Regions from separate parts of the Pseudomonas morbosilactucae genome, predicted to be linked through region 2. Evidence: riboswitches for the same ligand, from Rfam matches in the RefSeq annotation. Region 2 holds a riboswitch; each other region holds the start of a gene.

Region 1 (3,246 bases), on a different contig from region 2:
CTGCCGATCTCATCGCGCTCGTTGACCGCTGTCCACAACTGCCCGCTGTCGGGCTCCCACGCCAGGCCGTTGGGATTGCGCAGGCCTGAGGCGAAGATCCGTTGCTGGCCGCTGGCGCGGTCCACTTCCCAGATGGCCGCGCGGCCCTGTTCCTGGTCCAAGCCGTTTTCGCCAACGTTGCTGTTGGAGCCCACCGTGACGTACAGCTTGCTCCCGTCTTTGCTGGCAATGACGTTTTTGGTCCAGTGGTGGTTCAACGTGCCGCCGGGCAAGTCGACGACCTTGGTCGGCGCGACGCTGATTTGGGTATCGCCCGTTCGGTAGGGAAAGCGCAGCAGTCGATCGGTGTCGGCCACATACAGGTCGTTGCCCACCAGGGTCATGCCAAATGGTGAGTTGAGCTGATCGATCAATACCGTACGGGTTTCCGCCACGCCGTCGTGATCCTGGTCGCGCAGCAGGGTGATGCGGTTGGCGCTGGGCACTGCGGCACCCGCGCGGCCCATGACCTTGCCCATGACCCAGCCGCGAATGCCCTTGCTGTCATCGGGTTTGGACGGCGCATTGGTTTCCGCCACCAGCACGTCACCGTTGGGCAGCACATAGAGCCAGCGCGGGTGGTCCAGGCCTTCGGCAAAGGCGGAGACCTGGGTGCCGGGCGCCGCGATCGGCTTGGCGCCCTGGGGCCAGCCGATCGCCGGGGCGATGTTCAATGTCGGGATCAGGGTTTTGTTCGGCTCGGGCAAGGTTGGCGTGGGGCCGGTACCGTCGCTGACCTGCAGGCGCGCTGTTTCGCCGCAGGCGGCCAGGCCTGTGGCGACAGCGATCAATAGAAAGGTGTTGGGCTTGAACATGCGGGTTTCCCTATGCGTACACGAGGGGGTGTCTAGTCATAGAGGAACAGCGCTTACCGATGGTTCAAACCGTTCAGCGGGCCTCTTTGAACAGTACGGCGATACCTGGGTGGTAGTTGCCGGCCTCGTTGCGCAGCTTGCGGTAGGCGTAAGGGAAGTACCAGGCAACGGCGCAACTGTGTTCCTTCTGCAGGTCGTCGACCATGTCCTGGAGTTCTTCCGGGGTGGCGCTGTGCTGGGCCTTTTGCGGGGCGACAAACAGGCAGCCAAGCCGCAGGTCGCTGGCGTAGCTGATGCTTTTTGCGGCGCTGGTGGCGTCCAGCAAGGCTTGGGTCAGGTTGAGGTTGTTGACCCGTGGCCAGCGCTGGGTGGCCTGGATGTAGACGCGCTCGTCCTGGCTGGCAATGTAGAGGTCGGCGCGGCTGTTGCGATCGCCGTCTTCCTGCTGTTTTTTGCTCTGGGTCTGTTCCAGGGTGACCATTTCCGCCATCCAGGCTGCGGCAGACAGCAGGCCCAGGTTGGCGTGTTCGTCGAACCAGTACGGTGTTTCGTTATCGCCGCGCACCGCGTTGTAGCGGTCAATGCAATCGAACCAGCGCTCCAGCAGGGGGCGCAGGAATTCCAGTCGTGGATTGCTGATGGTCATGCCTTGCATCGAACTCACCCTTATTGTTTGTGATTGGTCTGGGTTTTTTGCCGTTATGGCTATTTGATATCACTGCTTCCAGTGTGGCACAAGATTGGCGTCATTTTATTGATCTGTGGTGTTCTCCACGTGTCGCCGACGGCCGGCTTTAATTGACGCTCCACCCCCAACCCTCTAACCTTCGCGACTTGTTTCAGGTGCTCTGTGGCCCACGGTCGACAGAGTGAAACAGGGAAGCCGGTGAGTGCACGTTCCTCCAGTGGAACGGGCGACGATTCCGGCGCTGCCCCCGCAACGGTAAATGAGTCAAGACTGCGCCTGATGCCACTGTGTCGAGATCGATGCGGGAAGGCGCGCGGTCCGGCAGTGATGCCCCTCATGAGCCCGGAGACCGGCCTGATCCATCCAACGGCATCACGGTGGGCGATGCCAGGCTTGCGCCTTCTATACCCTTTTTTCCTGCCCCCCGTTATCCAGCCCCAACGGAGAGCTGCCCCATGACTGAATCCCCCGATCGTGACGAACGCCATGTGGCGCGGATGTTGCGCAAAAAAGCCGTGATCGACGAACGCATCGCCAACTCGCCCAACGAGTGCGGTTTGCTGCTGGTGTTGACCGGCAATGGCAAAGGCAAGAGCAGCTCGGCTTTCGGCATGCTCGCGCGTTCCATGGGCCACGGCATGCAATGCGGCGTGGTGCAGTTCATCAAAGGCCGCAACAGCACCGGCGAGGAGTTGTTCTTCCGGCGTTTTCCCGAGCAAGTGCGCTTCCATGTGATGGGCGAAGGCTTTACTTGGGAGACCCAGGATCGCCAGCGTGATATCGCTGCCGCCGAGGCCGCGTGGGCTGTGTCCCGCGAGTTGCTGCGCAACCCGGCCATCGGCCTGGTGGTGCTCGACGAATTGAACATCGCCCTCAAGCACGGTTACCTCGACCTGGATCAGGTGCTCAGCGACTTGCAGGCCCGTCCGCCCATGCAGCATGTAGTGGTAACCGGCCGTGGTGCCAAGCCGGAGATGATCGAACTGGCCGATACCGTCACCGAAATGGGCGTGGTCAAGCACGCCTTCCAGGCCGGCATCAAGGCGCAGAAAGGGGTTGAACTGTGAGCGTCCCAGCATGAGTGAAGTTCGTCATTGCCCGGCGGTGTTGATCGCCGCACCGGCCTCCGGCCAGGGCAAGACCACCGTGACCGCTGCCCTGGCGCGCTTGCACCGTAACCAAGGGCGCAAGGTGCGGGTGTTCAAGTGCGGCCCGGACTTTCTTGACCCGATGATCCTTGAGCGCGCCAGTGGCGCACCGGTTTATCAGCTGGACATGTGGATGGTCGGCGAGCAGGAGAGCCGGCGTCTGTTGTGGGACGCCGCGGGCGAGGCCGATCTGATCCTGATCGAAGGGGTCATGGGGCTGTTCGACGGTACGCCGTCCAGCGCCGATCTGGCCCGGCACTTTGGCGTGCCGGTGCTGGGGGTGATCGATGGCACGGCCATGGCCCAGACGTTCGGTGCCCTGGCGTTGGGGTTGGCCCGTTATCAGCCCGATTTGCCGTTTGCCGGAGTGCTGGCCAACCGGGTCGGCACCCTGCGTCACGCGCAGTTGCTCGAAGGCAGCTTGACCGAAGGGCTGCGTTGGTATGGCGCGTTGTCCCGGGAGATCGGGATCGAATTGCCGAGCCGGCATCTGGGCCTGGTGCAGGCCAGCGAGCTGAATGATCTGGACGTGCGTTTGGACGCCGCGGCGCAAGCC
Region 2 (3,246 bases):
GTAACAGCCGGTGCGTTCGAAAGCGATCTGCGAGCGGTGGCTCAATTGCTGGGCGTAGCGGGCCAGCTCAGTGCTGCTGAAACAGGTCAGGGGCAGGTTCAGTTGTGCGGCCAATTCCAGCAGGCCGGGCTCCTCACGCTTCAAGTCGATGCTGGCCAGCGCCTTGACCTGCCGCAGGTCAAGGCGATGGGCTTGCAAGGCCTGGTCGAGCAGGGCGCGCAGCGTGCTTGCCGGGCAGCCTTTCTGGCAGCCCAGGCCGACCACCAGGGACGGCGCCGCGCGCAGGTCGATCATGCCGAGTATTGACCGTCACTCTTGCGTCGGAACAACCAGGCGCTGATCAGGCCCAGGGCCAGCCAGAACAGGGCATTGGTCAATTGCGAAGCGATCTTGAACTGGGCTTCCAGGGCTTGCGGTGCAAGCATCGAGTGCACTTCCGGCTGTGGCGCGCCAATCACATGGGGCACTGCCAGAATGGCCGCGCCCAGCACCTTCAGCAGCCAGTTCTGGGCGAACACCAGCAAGGCGATGCCCACGGCGGTGGACGCCGCAGTGCCGACCCACCAGATTTGCCGTTGTGCCAGATCGGCGGCGGCAGTGCCCGGCAGCTCCGGCGGCAGGCCCAGGGTCGGCGCCAGGCAGAAGGTGGCGTAGCCGGCCAGGCCCCACAGCAGGCCTTGGGAGGTGCGGTTCGGTGCACGCAGGGTGTACAGGCCGGCGAGCATCAGGGCGAAGCCCACGGCGACCACCAGGTTACCGCCGGTGGTGGACAGGACGCGTTGCCAGCCGTCTTCCGGCTCCCAGGCTTCGGCGTCGTGGCTGTGGGCGGCCATGGCGCCGTCGGCGTGCTCATGGACTTCGGCGGCAGGGGCGTTCTCGTAGGTTTCCGCCTGCAGAATCAGCGGGGCGACCCAGAAACTTTGCAGCAGGGTCAGCAGCAGGGCGGCCAGAAGCCCGCTGAAACCGGCGGTTTGGGCAATGCGCTTGATCATCGGGGCAGGTCTCAGTGGCAAGGGAACGCGGCGCTGTGACGGGTATCGTGAGCGGCGTTGTGCACCGCTTCGATGTGCGAGAAACCGGCGAAGTACACCAGGCAGGCGCCGAGGATCGACGCGCCGATGGCGGCGACCAAGCGTTGGCTCAGGGTGTGGGTGGTGCTGGCGGAATGGCTGGTGCTGCTGATGATCGACATGGCGCTTCCCTCTGGTCTGGCAGTGGGTGCAACGTGCGCAAGAAAACCCCGCGAGCAGGCCCGCAGGGTTTTAACAGCGCCCGCCCACCGCGGGTTTGTTATTTATGTGTGCAGCGGGCCGGTCTCCGGGCTCACGAGGGGTCGGGCTTGCGCCTGGCCGACAAGTGTCTCCTTCCCATGCCGTGGCACAGTGGATTTGACACTTCGCTCGCTTACCGTTGCGGGGGCAGCACCGGACTGGTCAAGGCTTTGAGTAAAGCACGTGATTCACCGGTTTCCCGTTTCACCCTGTGAAGGGCACCCGTAACAAGTTGTGTAGGAGAGCATGGGCGGGGAGTGGGCGTCAATTGGCAACCGTTCTCACTGGCACCGTGCAGCGCCCCAGGCACCCGCAATGGCCTGGGCCGGGGCTGTTGCCACTCTCGTCACATTGCGCATTGACCGGCCCCCGCGCTCTGCGTAGCCTTGCGCCTTCGAGGTTCTTCGGCATGCCGAAGCTAAGACGGGAACGCGGTCAATGCCGCGGCTGCCCCCGCAACTGTGAACGGTTCCGCTTCTGCACGGCCACTGCCCGCTGCCTCCCGGCATGCGTGCGGGAAGGCGCAGGGGCCGCCGGTCGAACGACCGGCACACCGTCAGCCAGGAGACCTGCCTCGACACAGATTCTCACTACAACCGGGCGGGGTGATCCGGTGGCGAAATCGTCCGCGCGCCAGGCGCTGCGGCCCTCGTCCCGTATGCCCGCCACCTTGCCAAAGGGCATCCGATGAAAACACTGGCCAAACTTCCCGTCACCATCGTCACCGGCTTTCTCGGCTCAGGTAAAACCACCTTGCTGCGGCACATGCTGGACAACGCCCAGGGCCGACGCATCGCGGTGATCGTCAACGAGTTCGGCGAGCTGGGCATCGACGGCGAAATCCTCAAACAGTGCTCCATCGGCTGCACCGAAGAAGAGGCTAATGGCCGTGTTTATGAACTGGCCAACGGCTGCCTGTGCTGCACCGTGCAGGAAGAGTTCTTCCCGGTGATGCGTGAGCTGGTGGCACGCCGTGGCGACCTCGACCACATCCTGATCGAAACCAGCGGCCTGGCCCTGCCCAAGCCTTTGGTGCAAGCCTTCCAGTGGCCGGAAATCCGCAGCGCCTGCACCGTCGATGCGGTGATTACCGTGGTCGACAGCCCGGCCGTGGCCGCCGGCACCTTCGCCGCGTTCCCGGACCAAGTGGACGCCCAGCGCAAGCTCGACCCCAACCTGGACCACGAATCGCCGTTGCACGAGCTGTTCGCCGACCAACTGTCCAGCGCCGACCTGGTGATCCTCAACAAGGCCGACCTGATCAGCCCTGAAGACCTGGCCAAAGTGCGCCTGGAAGTCGCTGAAGAACTGCCGCCGGCGGTGAAAGTCATCGAAGCCAGCAGTGGCCGCCTGCCCCTGGACGTGTTGCTGGGCCTGGGTGCCGGCTCCGAAGAACACATCGATAGCCGTCACAGCCACCACGATCACCACCACGACGGTGACGATCACGATGACCACGATCACGACGCCTTCGACTCCATCTCCATCGAACTGCCCCAGGCCGAAGAAAGCCTGCTGCTGGACGCCCTGACCCAACTGGTGGTCAAGCACGGCATCCTGCGGGTCAAGGGCTTTGCCGCCATCCCCAACAAGCCGATGCGTTTGCTGATTCAGGGCGTGGGCACCCGTTTTGACAAACACTTCGACCGTCAATGGGGCGCCGATGAGGCCCGTACCACACGCCTGGTGCTGATTGGCCAGGAACTGGACGCGGCCCTGCTTGAAGCGCAACTGCGCGCTGCCCTCAGCGTTTAAGCCATGCACCTGCTCAGGACCCAGCCCGGCGGATTTGTCTCGGATGACAACATTGCCGACTTAGGACAAACCCCCGCCGAGCTGGTGATCCTGTGCAGCGGCGATTCCAGCCTGGCGCTGCTGGCCGAAGCGGCCCAGCAGTTGCCGGAGGATTACCCCAGCTTTCGCCTGGCCAACCCCATGCAAGTGCAGAACCACGCCTCGGTGGACCTGTACGTCG
Region 3 (3,246 bases), on a different contig from region 2:
TGGTCGAGCCCAGCCCGGACTGGCCGGCGGAGCTGCGTTTTGGCGCACCGCTGCTGGCGCAGGAGGCGTCGTATTTGGCCGCGTCGGCGAGGATGCTCAACTTGTCGATCAGCTGCATGACGATTCTCGGTACTGGGTTTATATACAGTAAAGAGTTGCACTGGTCCGTTCAAGCGAGCATTGCCTCGGTCGACAAAAAAAACCGCCCAGCACCCCAAAGGGCGATGGGCGGTCAGGGGCTACAGGTACTTCAACCAGGCGATGTCCCGGCGTCGTGCCTTCAACGCCGAGAACCAGCGCACCGGCGGGTACAGCGCCACCGCCAGCAAGGCCGACACCAGCCACACGGCCCAGATGCCGTCGAAGCCGAAGTACTGGCCCTGGTTCAGGCCGAACAGCGCCACGCTCAGCAAGTACAGGACCTTGAGCACATACAGGTGCAGCAGGTAGAAGAACATCGGTGCCGACCCGAACACCGTCAGCGGCCGCATCCAGGCACTGCCCTGGCGCCGCTCGAACCACAGCAACAGCAACAGGCCGACGCTCAGGGTCAGGGTGATGAACAGCAAGGACGGCGGGTACTTGGTGATGTTGAAGAAGCCCATCAGCGTCTGCATCGCGCTGTCCGCCTGGGCCATGGGCTTCTCGCCGTAGCCGTTGACCAGGCGCAGGGCGACAAAGCCCAGCAGGCCGGCCACACCGCACAGCCACAAACGCCGTTGACGCAGGGCCGCGTCCGCCCCGCGAGCAAACCACGGGCCCAGGGCATAACCCAGGCCGATCACGCCGATCCACGGCAGCACCGGGTAGGACGTGCGCAGGCGCAAGGTGTCGGAAAACTCGATCCAACCGCGGTCATGCAACACCGCCCACGGCACATGCAGGGCCGACTCCAGGGGAAAGTGCAGGCCGTCCAGCAGGTTGTGCCCGGCAATGATCCCCACACTCAGCACCAGCAACAGCGCCCGGGGCAGCCAGACCATGGCCGACAGGGCCAGCATGCTCAGACCGATGGCCCAGATCACTTGCAGGTAGATCACCGTGGGCGGTAGCTGGAAGGTCCAGGCAAAGTTCACCAACGTGATTTCCAGCAGCACCAGGAACAGGCCGCGCTTGAACAGAAAGGCGCAGACATCCGCCTTGCCCGCGTACTTCTCACCGAACAGATACGCCGACAGCCCCGTGAGCAAGACAAACACCGGCGCACACAGGTGGGCCAGGGTCCGGCTAAAAAACAGCGACGGCTCGGTGCTGGTGACATCCATGGGGTCGATCACCTGGCGATGCAGGAAAAAGGTTTCGCGGACATGGTCAAGCAGCATGAAAACGATCACCAGCCCGCGCAATGCATCAATGGAAAGCAGGCGGCCGGCAGCGGTGCCGGAGTGAGGGACAGCAGCGTGTGTCATGGGGGTTTCGCAACGCAGAGGGTGGATTAAGACGCCCCGCCGGAGCGGCCAGGGGCAAACGGCGGTTACTCTATAACATTTCAGTGGCAATTCGTAGCGATTCTCAACGCCTTTTACTCAGCCGTGCGGCAGCGCAGCCGCCGCTGGCCAAAAACAAGCGTGGTCTGACGTCTGCCTATCCTTTACCATGCTGCCCGCCGGTTTCCGCAAGGAAATAATAGGGAATCCGTCAGCCTCCAAGCGAGCGCTGAAACGGAACTGCCCCCGCAACTGTAGGCGCCGAGCCTGCTCCCGAAGCATGCCACTGGGTCACCCCGGGAAGGCTGGAGCCAGGTGATGACGCGCCAGTCAGGAGACCTGCCGGCCAGCGTCATCAACTAACCGGCGGGGTGTCCGGGAAGGACATCCGTCGGCCGGTCTGCAACGACTCGATCCGCTGTACCCGGGCTTTTTTTCGCCCGCGGCGTGGGATGTGTTTTCCAAACCTGTGCGCTCCGCCTGTGCACGCGTTCGAATGGAGATCGCCTTTCATGTCCCTGCCCCGCCTTGCCACCCTGCTGGCCGCTGCCGGCTTCAGCTCCCTGGCCCTCGCCGCCCCGGCGACCCAGTACCCCTTGACCGTGGAAAACTGCGGCGCCCGCCTGACCTTCAACCAGGCCCCGGCCCGCGCCGTGACCATCGGCCAGTCCGGCACCGAGATGCTCTACGCCTTGGGCTTGGGTTCGAAACTGGCCGGCACCTCCCTGTGGTTCAACGACGTGCTGCCCGAGTTCAAGGCGCAGAACGACGCCGTGGAGCGCCTGGCGGACAACGATCCGAGCTTCGAGTCGGTGATCGGCAAGCGCCCCGGCCTGGTGGCGGTGCAGTTCGAATGGATGGTCGGCGCCCAAGGCGTGGTCGGCACCCGGGAGCAGTTTGAAGAACTGAAGATCCCGGTGTACCTGATGCCGTCGGACTGCGAAGGCAAGGACAACCTCAGCGGCGCCGACGGCACGCGCCTGGAAACCTTCCGCATCGACAGCCTGTACAAGAGCATCGAGCAACTGGCGCAGATCTTCGACGTGCAAGCGCGCGGCGAACAACTGGTGGGGCAGCTCAAGGCCCGCCTCGCCGCCGCCGTGGCCAAAGCGGCACCGACTCAGGGCCAGGCGCCCTCCGCGGTGTTCTGGTTCTCCAGCGCCGACCTCGATATCGACCCCTACGTGGCCGGGCGCAAGGGCATTCCCGACTTCATGCTCAACACCCTGGGCATGCGCAATGTCATCGAATCCGACGAGGAATGGCCCACTGTCGGCTGGGAAACCATCGCCAAGGCCAACCCGACCTTCCTGATCATCGCCCGCATGGACCGCCGCCGCTTTCCGGCCGATGACTACCAGAAGAAGCTGCAATTCCTCAAGAACGACCCGGTGACCCGCAATATGGAGGCGGTCAAGCACGACCGCATTCTGATCATTGACGCCCATGCCATGCAGGCCAGCCTGCGCCTGTTCGACGGCATCGACGCCCTGGCCCAGGCCAGCCAGCGCCTCCAGTCGCAACCATGAGTGCCCTCGGCGTCGCCCGGGCATGCGCGCCGCTGCTCGGGCACGGCCTGTGGGTCAGCCTGGTGTTGCTGCTGGGAGTCCTGGCAGCGGTGAGCATCGGCGAAACCCACATCGACCTGCAGGTGGTGCTGCAGGTCCTGGCCAACAAACTCTGGGACGCCGGCCACGTGCTGGACCCCATCGATGAAGGCATCGTCTGGAACTACCGCCTGGCCCGGGCCTGGTGGCCGCCGCCTGCGGCACCGGGCTGGCGCTGTCCGGGGTGGTGCTGCAAGCCCTGCTGCGCAATC

The links. A riboswitch is a leader RNA that binds a small molecule or an ion and turns the genes downstream of it on or off. The one in region 2 is predicted to bind cobalamin.
Region 1: another riboswitch for cobalamin. It lies ahead of cobO (cob(I)yrinic acid a,c-diamide adenosyltransferase); the one in region 2 lies ahead of cobW (cobalamin biosynthesis protein CobW).
Region 3: another riboswitch for cobalamin. It lies ahead of M1B35_RS13320 (ABC transporter substrate-binding protein); the one in region 2 lies ahead of cobW (cobalamin biosynthesis protein CobW).

The regions. Positions count from the first base shown of each region.
Region 1 is NZ_JALQCX010000011.1:298,188-301,433, reverse strand. Features, by position in the region: gene M1B35_RS07990 (PQQ-dependent sugar dehydrogenase) at 1-854, opposite strand, end outside; gene M1B35_RS07985 (hypothetical protein) at 928-1,509, opposite strand; cobalamin riboswitch at 1,679-1,914, shown strand; gene cobO (cob(I)yrinic acid a,c-diamide adenosyltransferase) at 1,998-2,609, shown strand; gene M1B35_RS07975 (cobyrinic acid a,c-diamide synthase CobB) at 2,620-3,246, shown strand, end outside.
Region 2 is NZ_JALQCX010000043.1:12,303-15,548, forward strand. Features, by position in the region: gene M1B35_RS22450 (cobalamin biosynthesis protein) at 1-294, opposite strand, end outside; gene M1B35_RS22455 (CbtA family protein) at 291-992, opposite strand; gene M1B35_RS22460 (CbtB domain-containing protein) at 1,004-1,192, opposite strand; cobalamin riboswitch at 1,292-1,512, opposite strand; cobalamin riboswitch at 1,652-1,862, shown strand; gene cobW (cobalamin biosynthesis protein CobW) at 1,959-3,026, shown strand; gene cobN (cobaltochelatase subunit CobN) at 3,030-3,246, shown strand, end outside.
Region 3 is NZ_JALQCX010000022.1:38,078-41,323, forward strand. Features, by position in the region: gene M1B35_RS13310 (putative DNA modification/repair radical SAM protein) at 1-118, opposite strand, end outside; gene M1B35_RS13315 (acetyltransferase domain-containing protein) at 240-1,409, opposite strand; cobalamin riboswitch at 1,591-1,788, shown strand; gene M1B35_RS13320 (ABC transporter substrate-binding protein) at 1,940-2,956, shown strand; partial or broken gene M1B35_RS13325 (FecCD family ABC transporter permease) at 2,953-3,246, shown strand, end outside.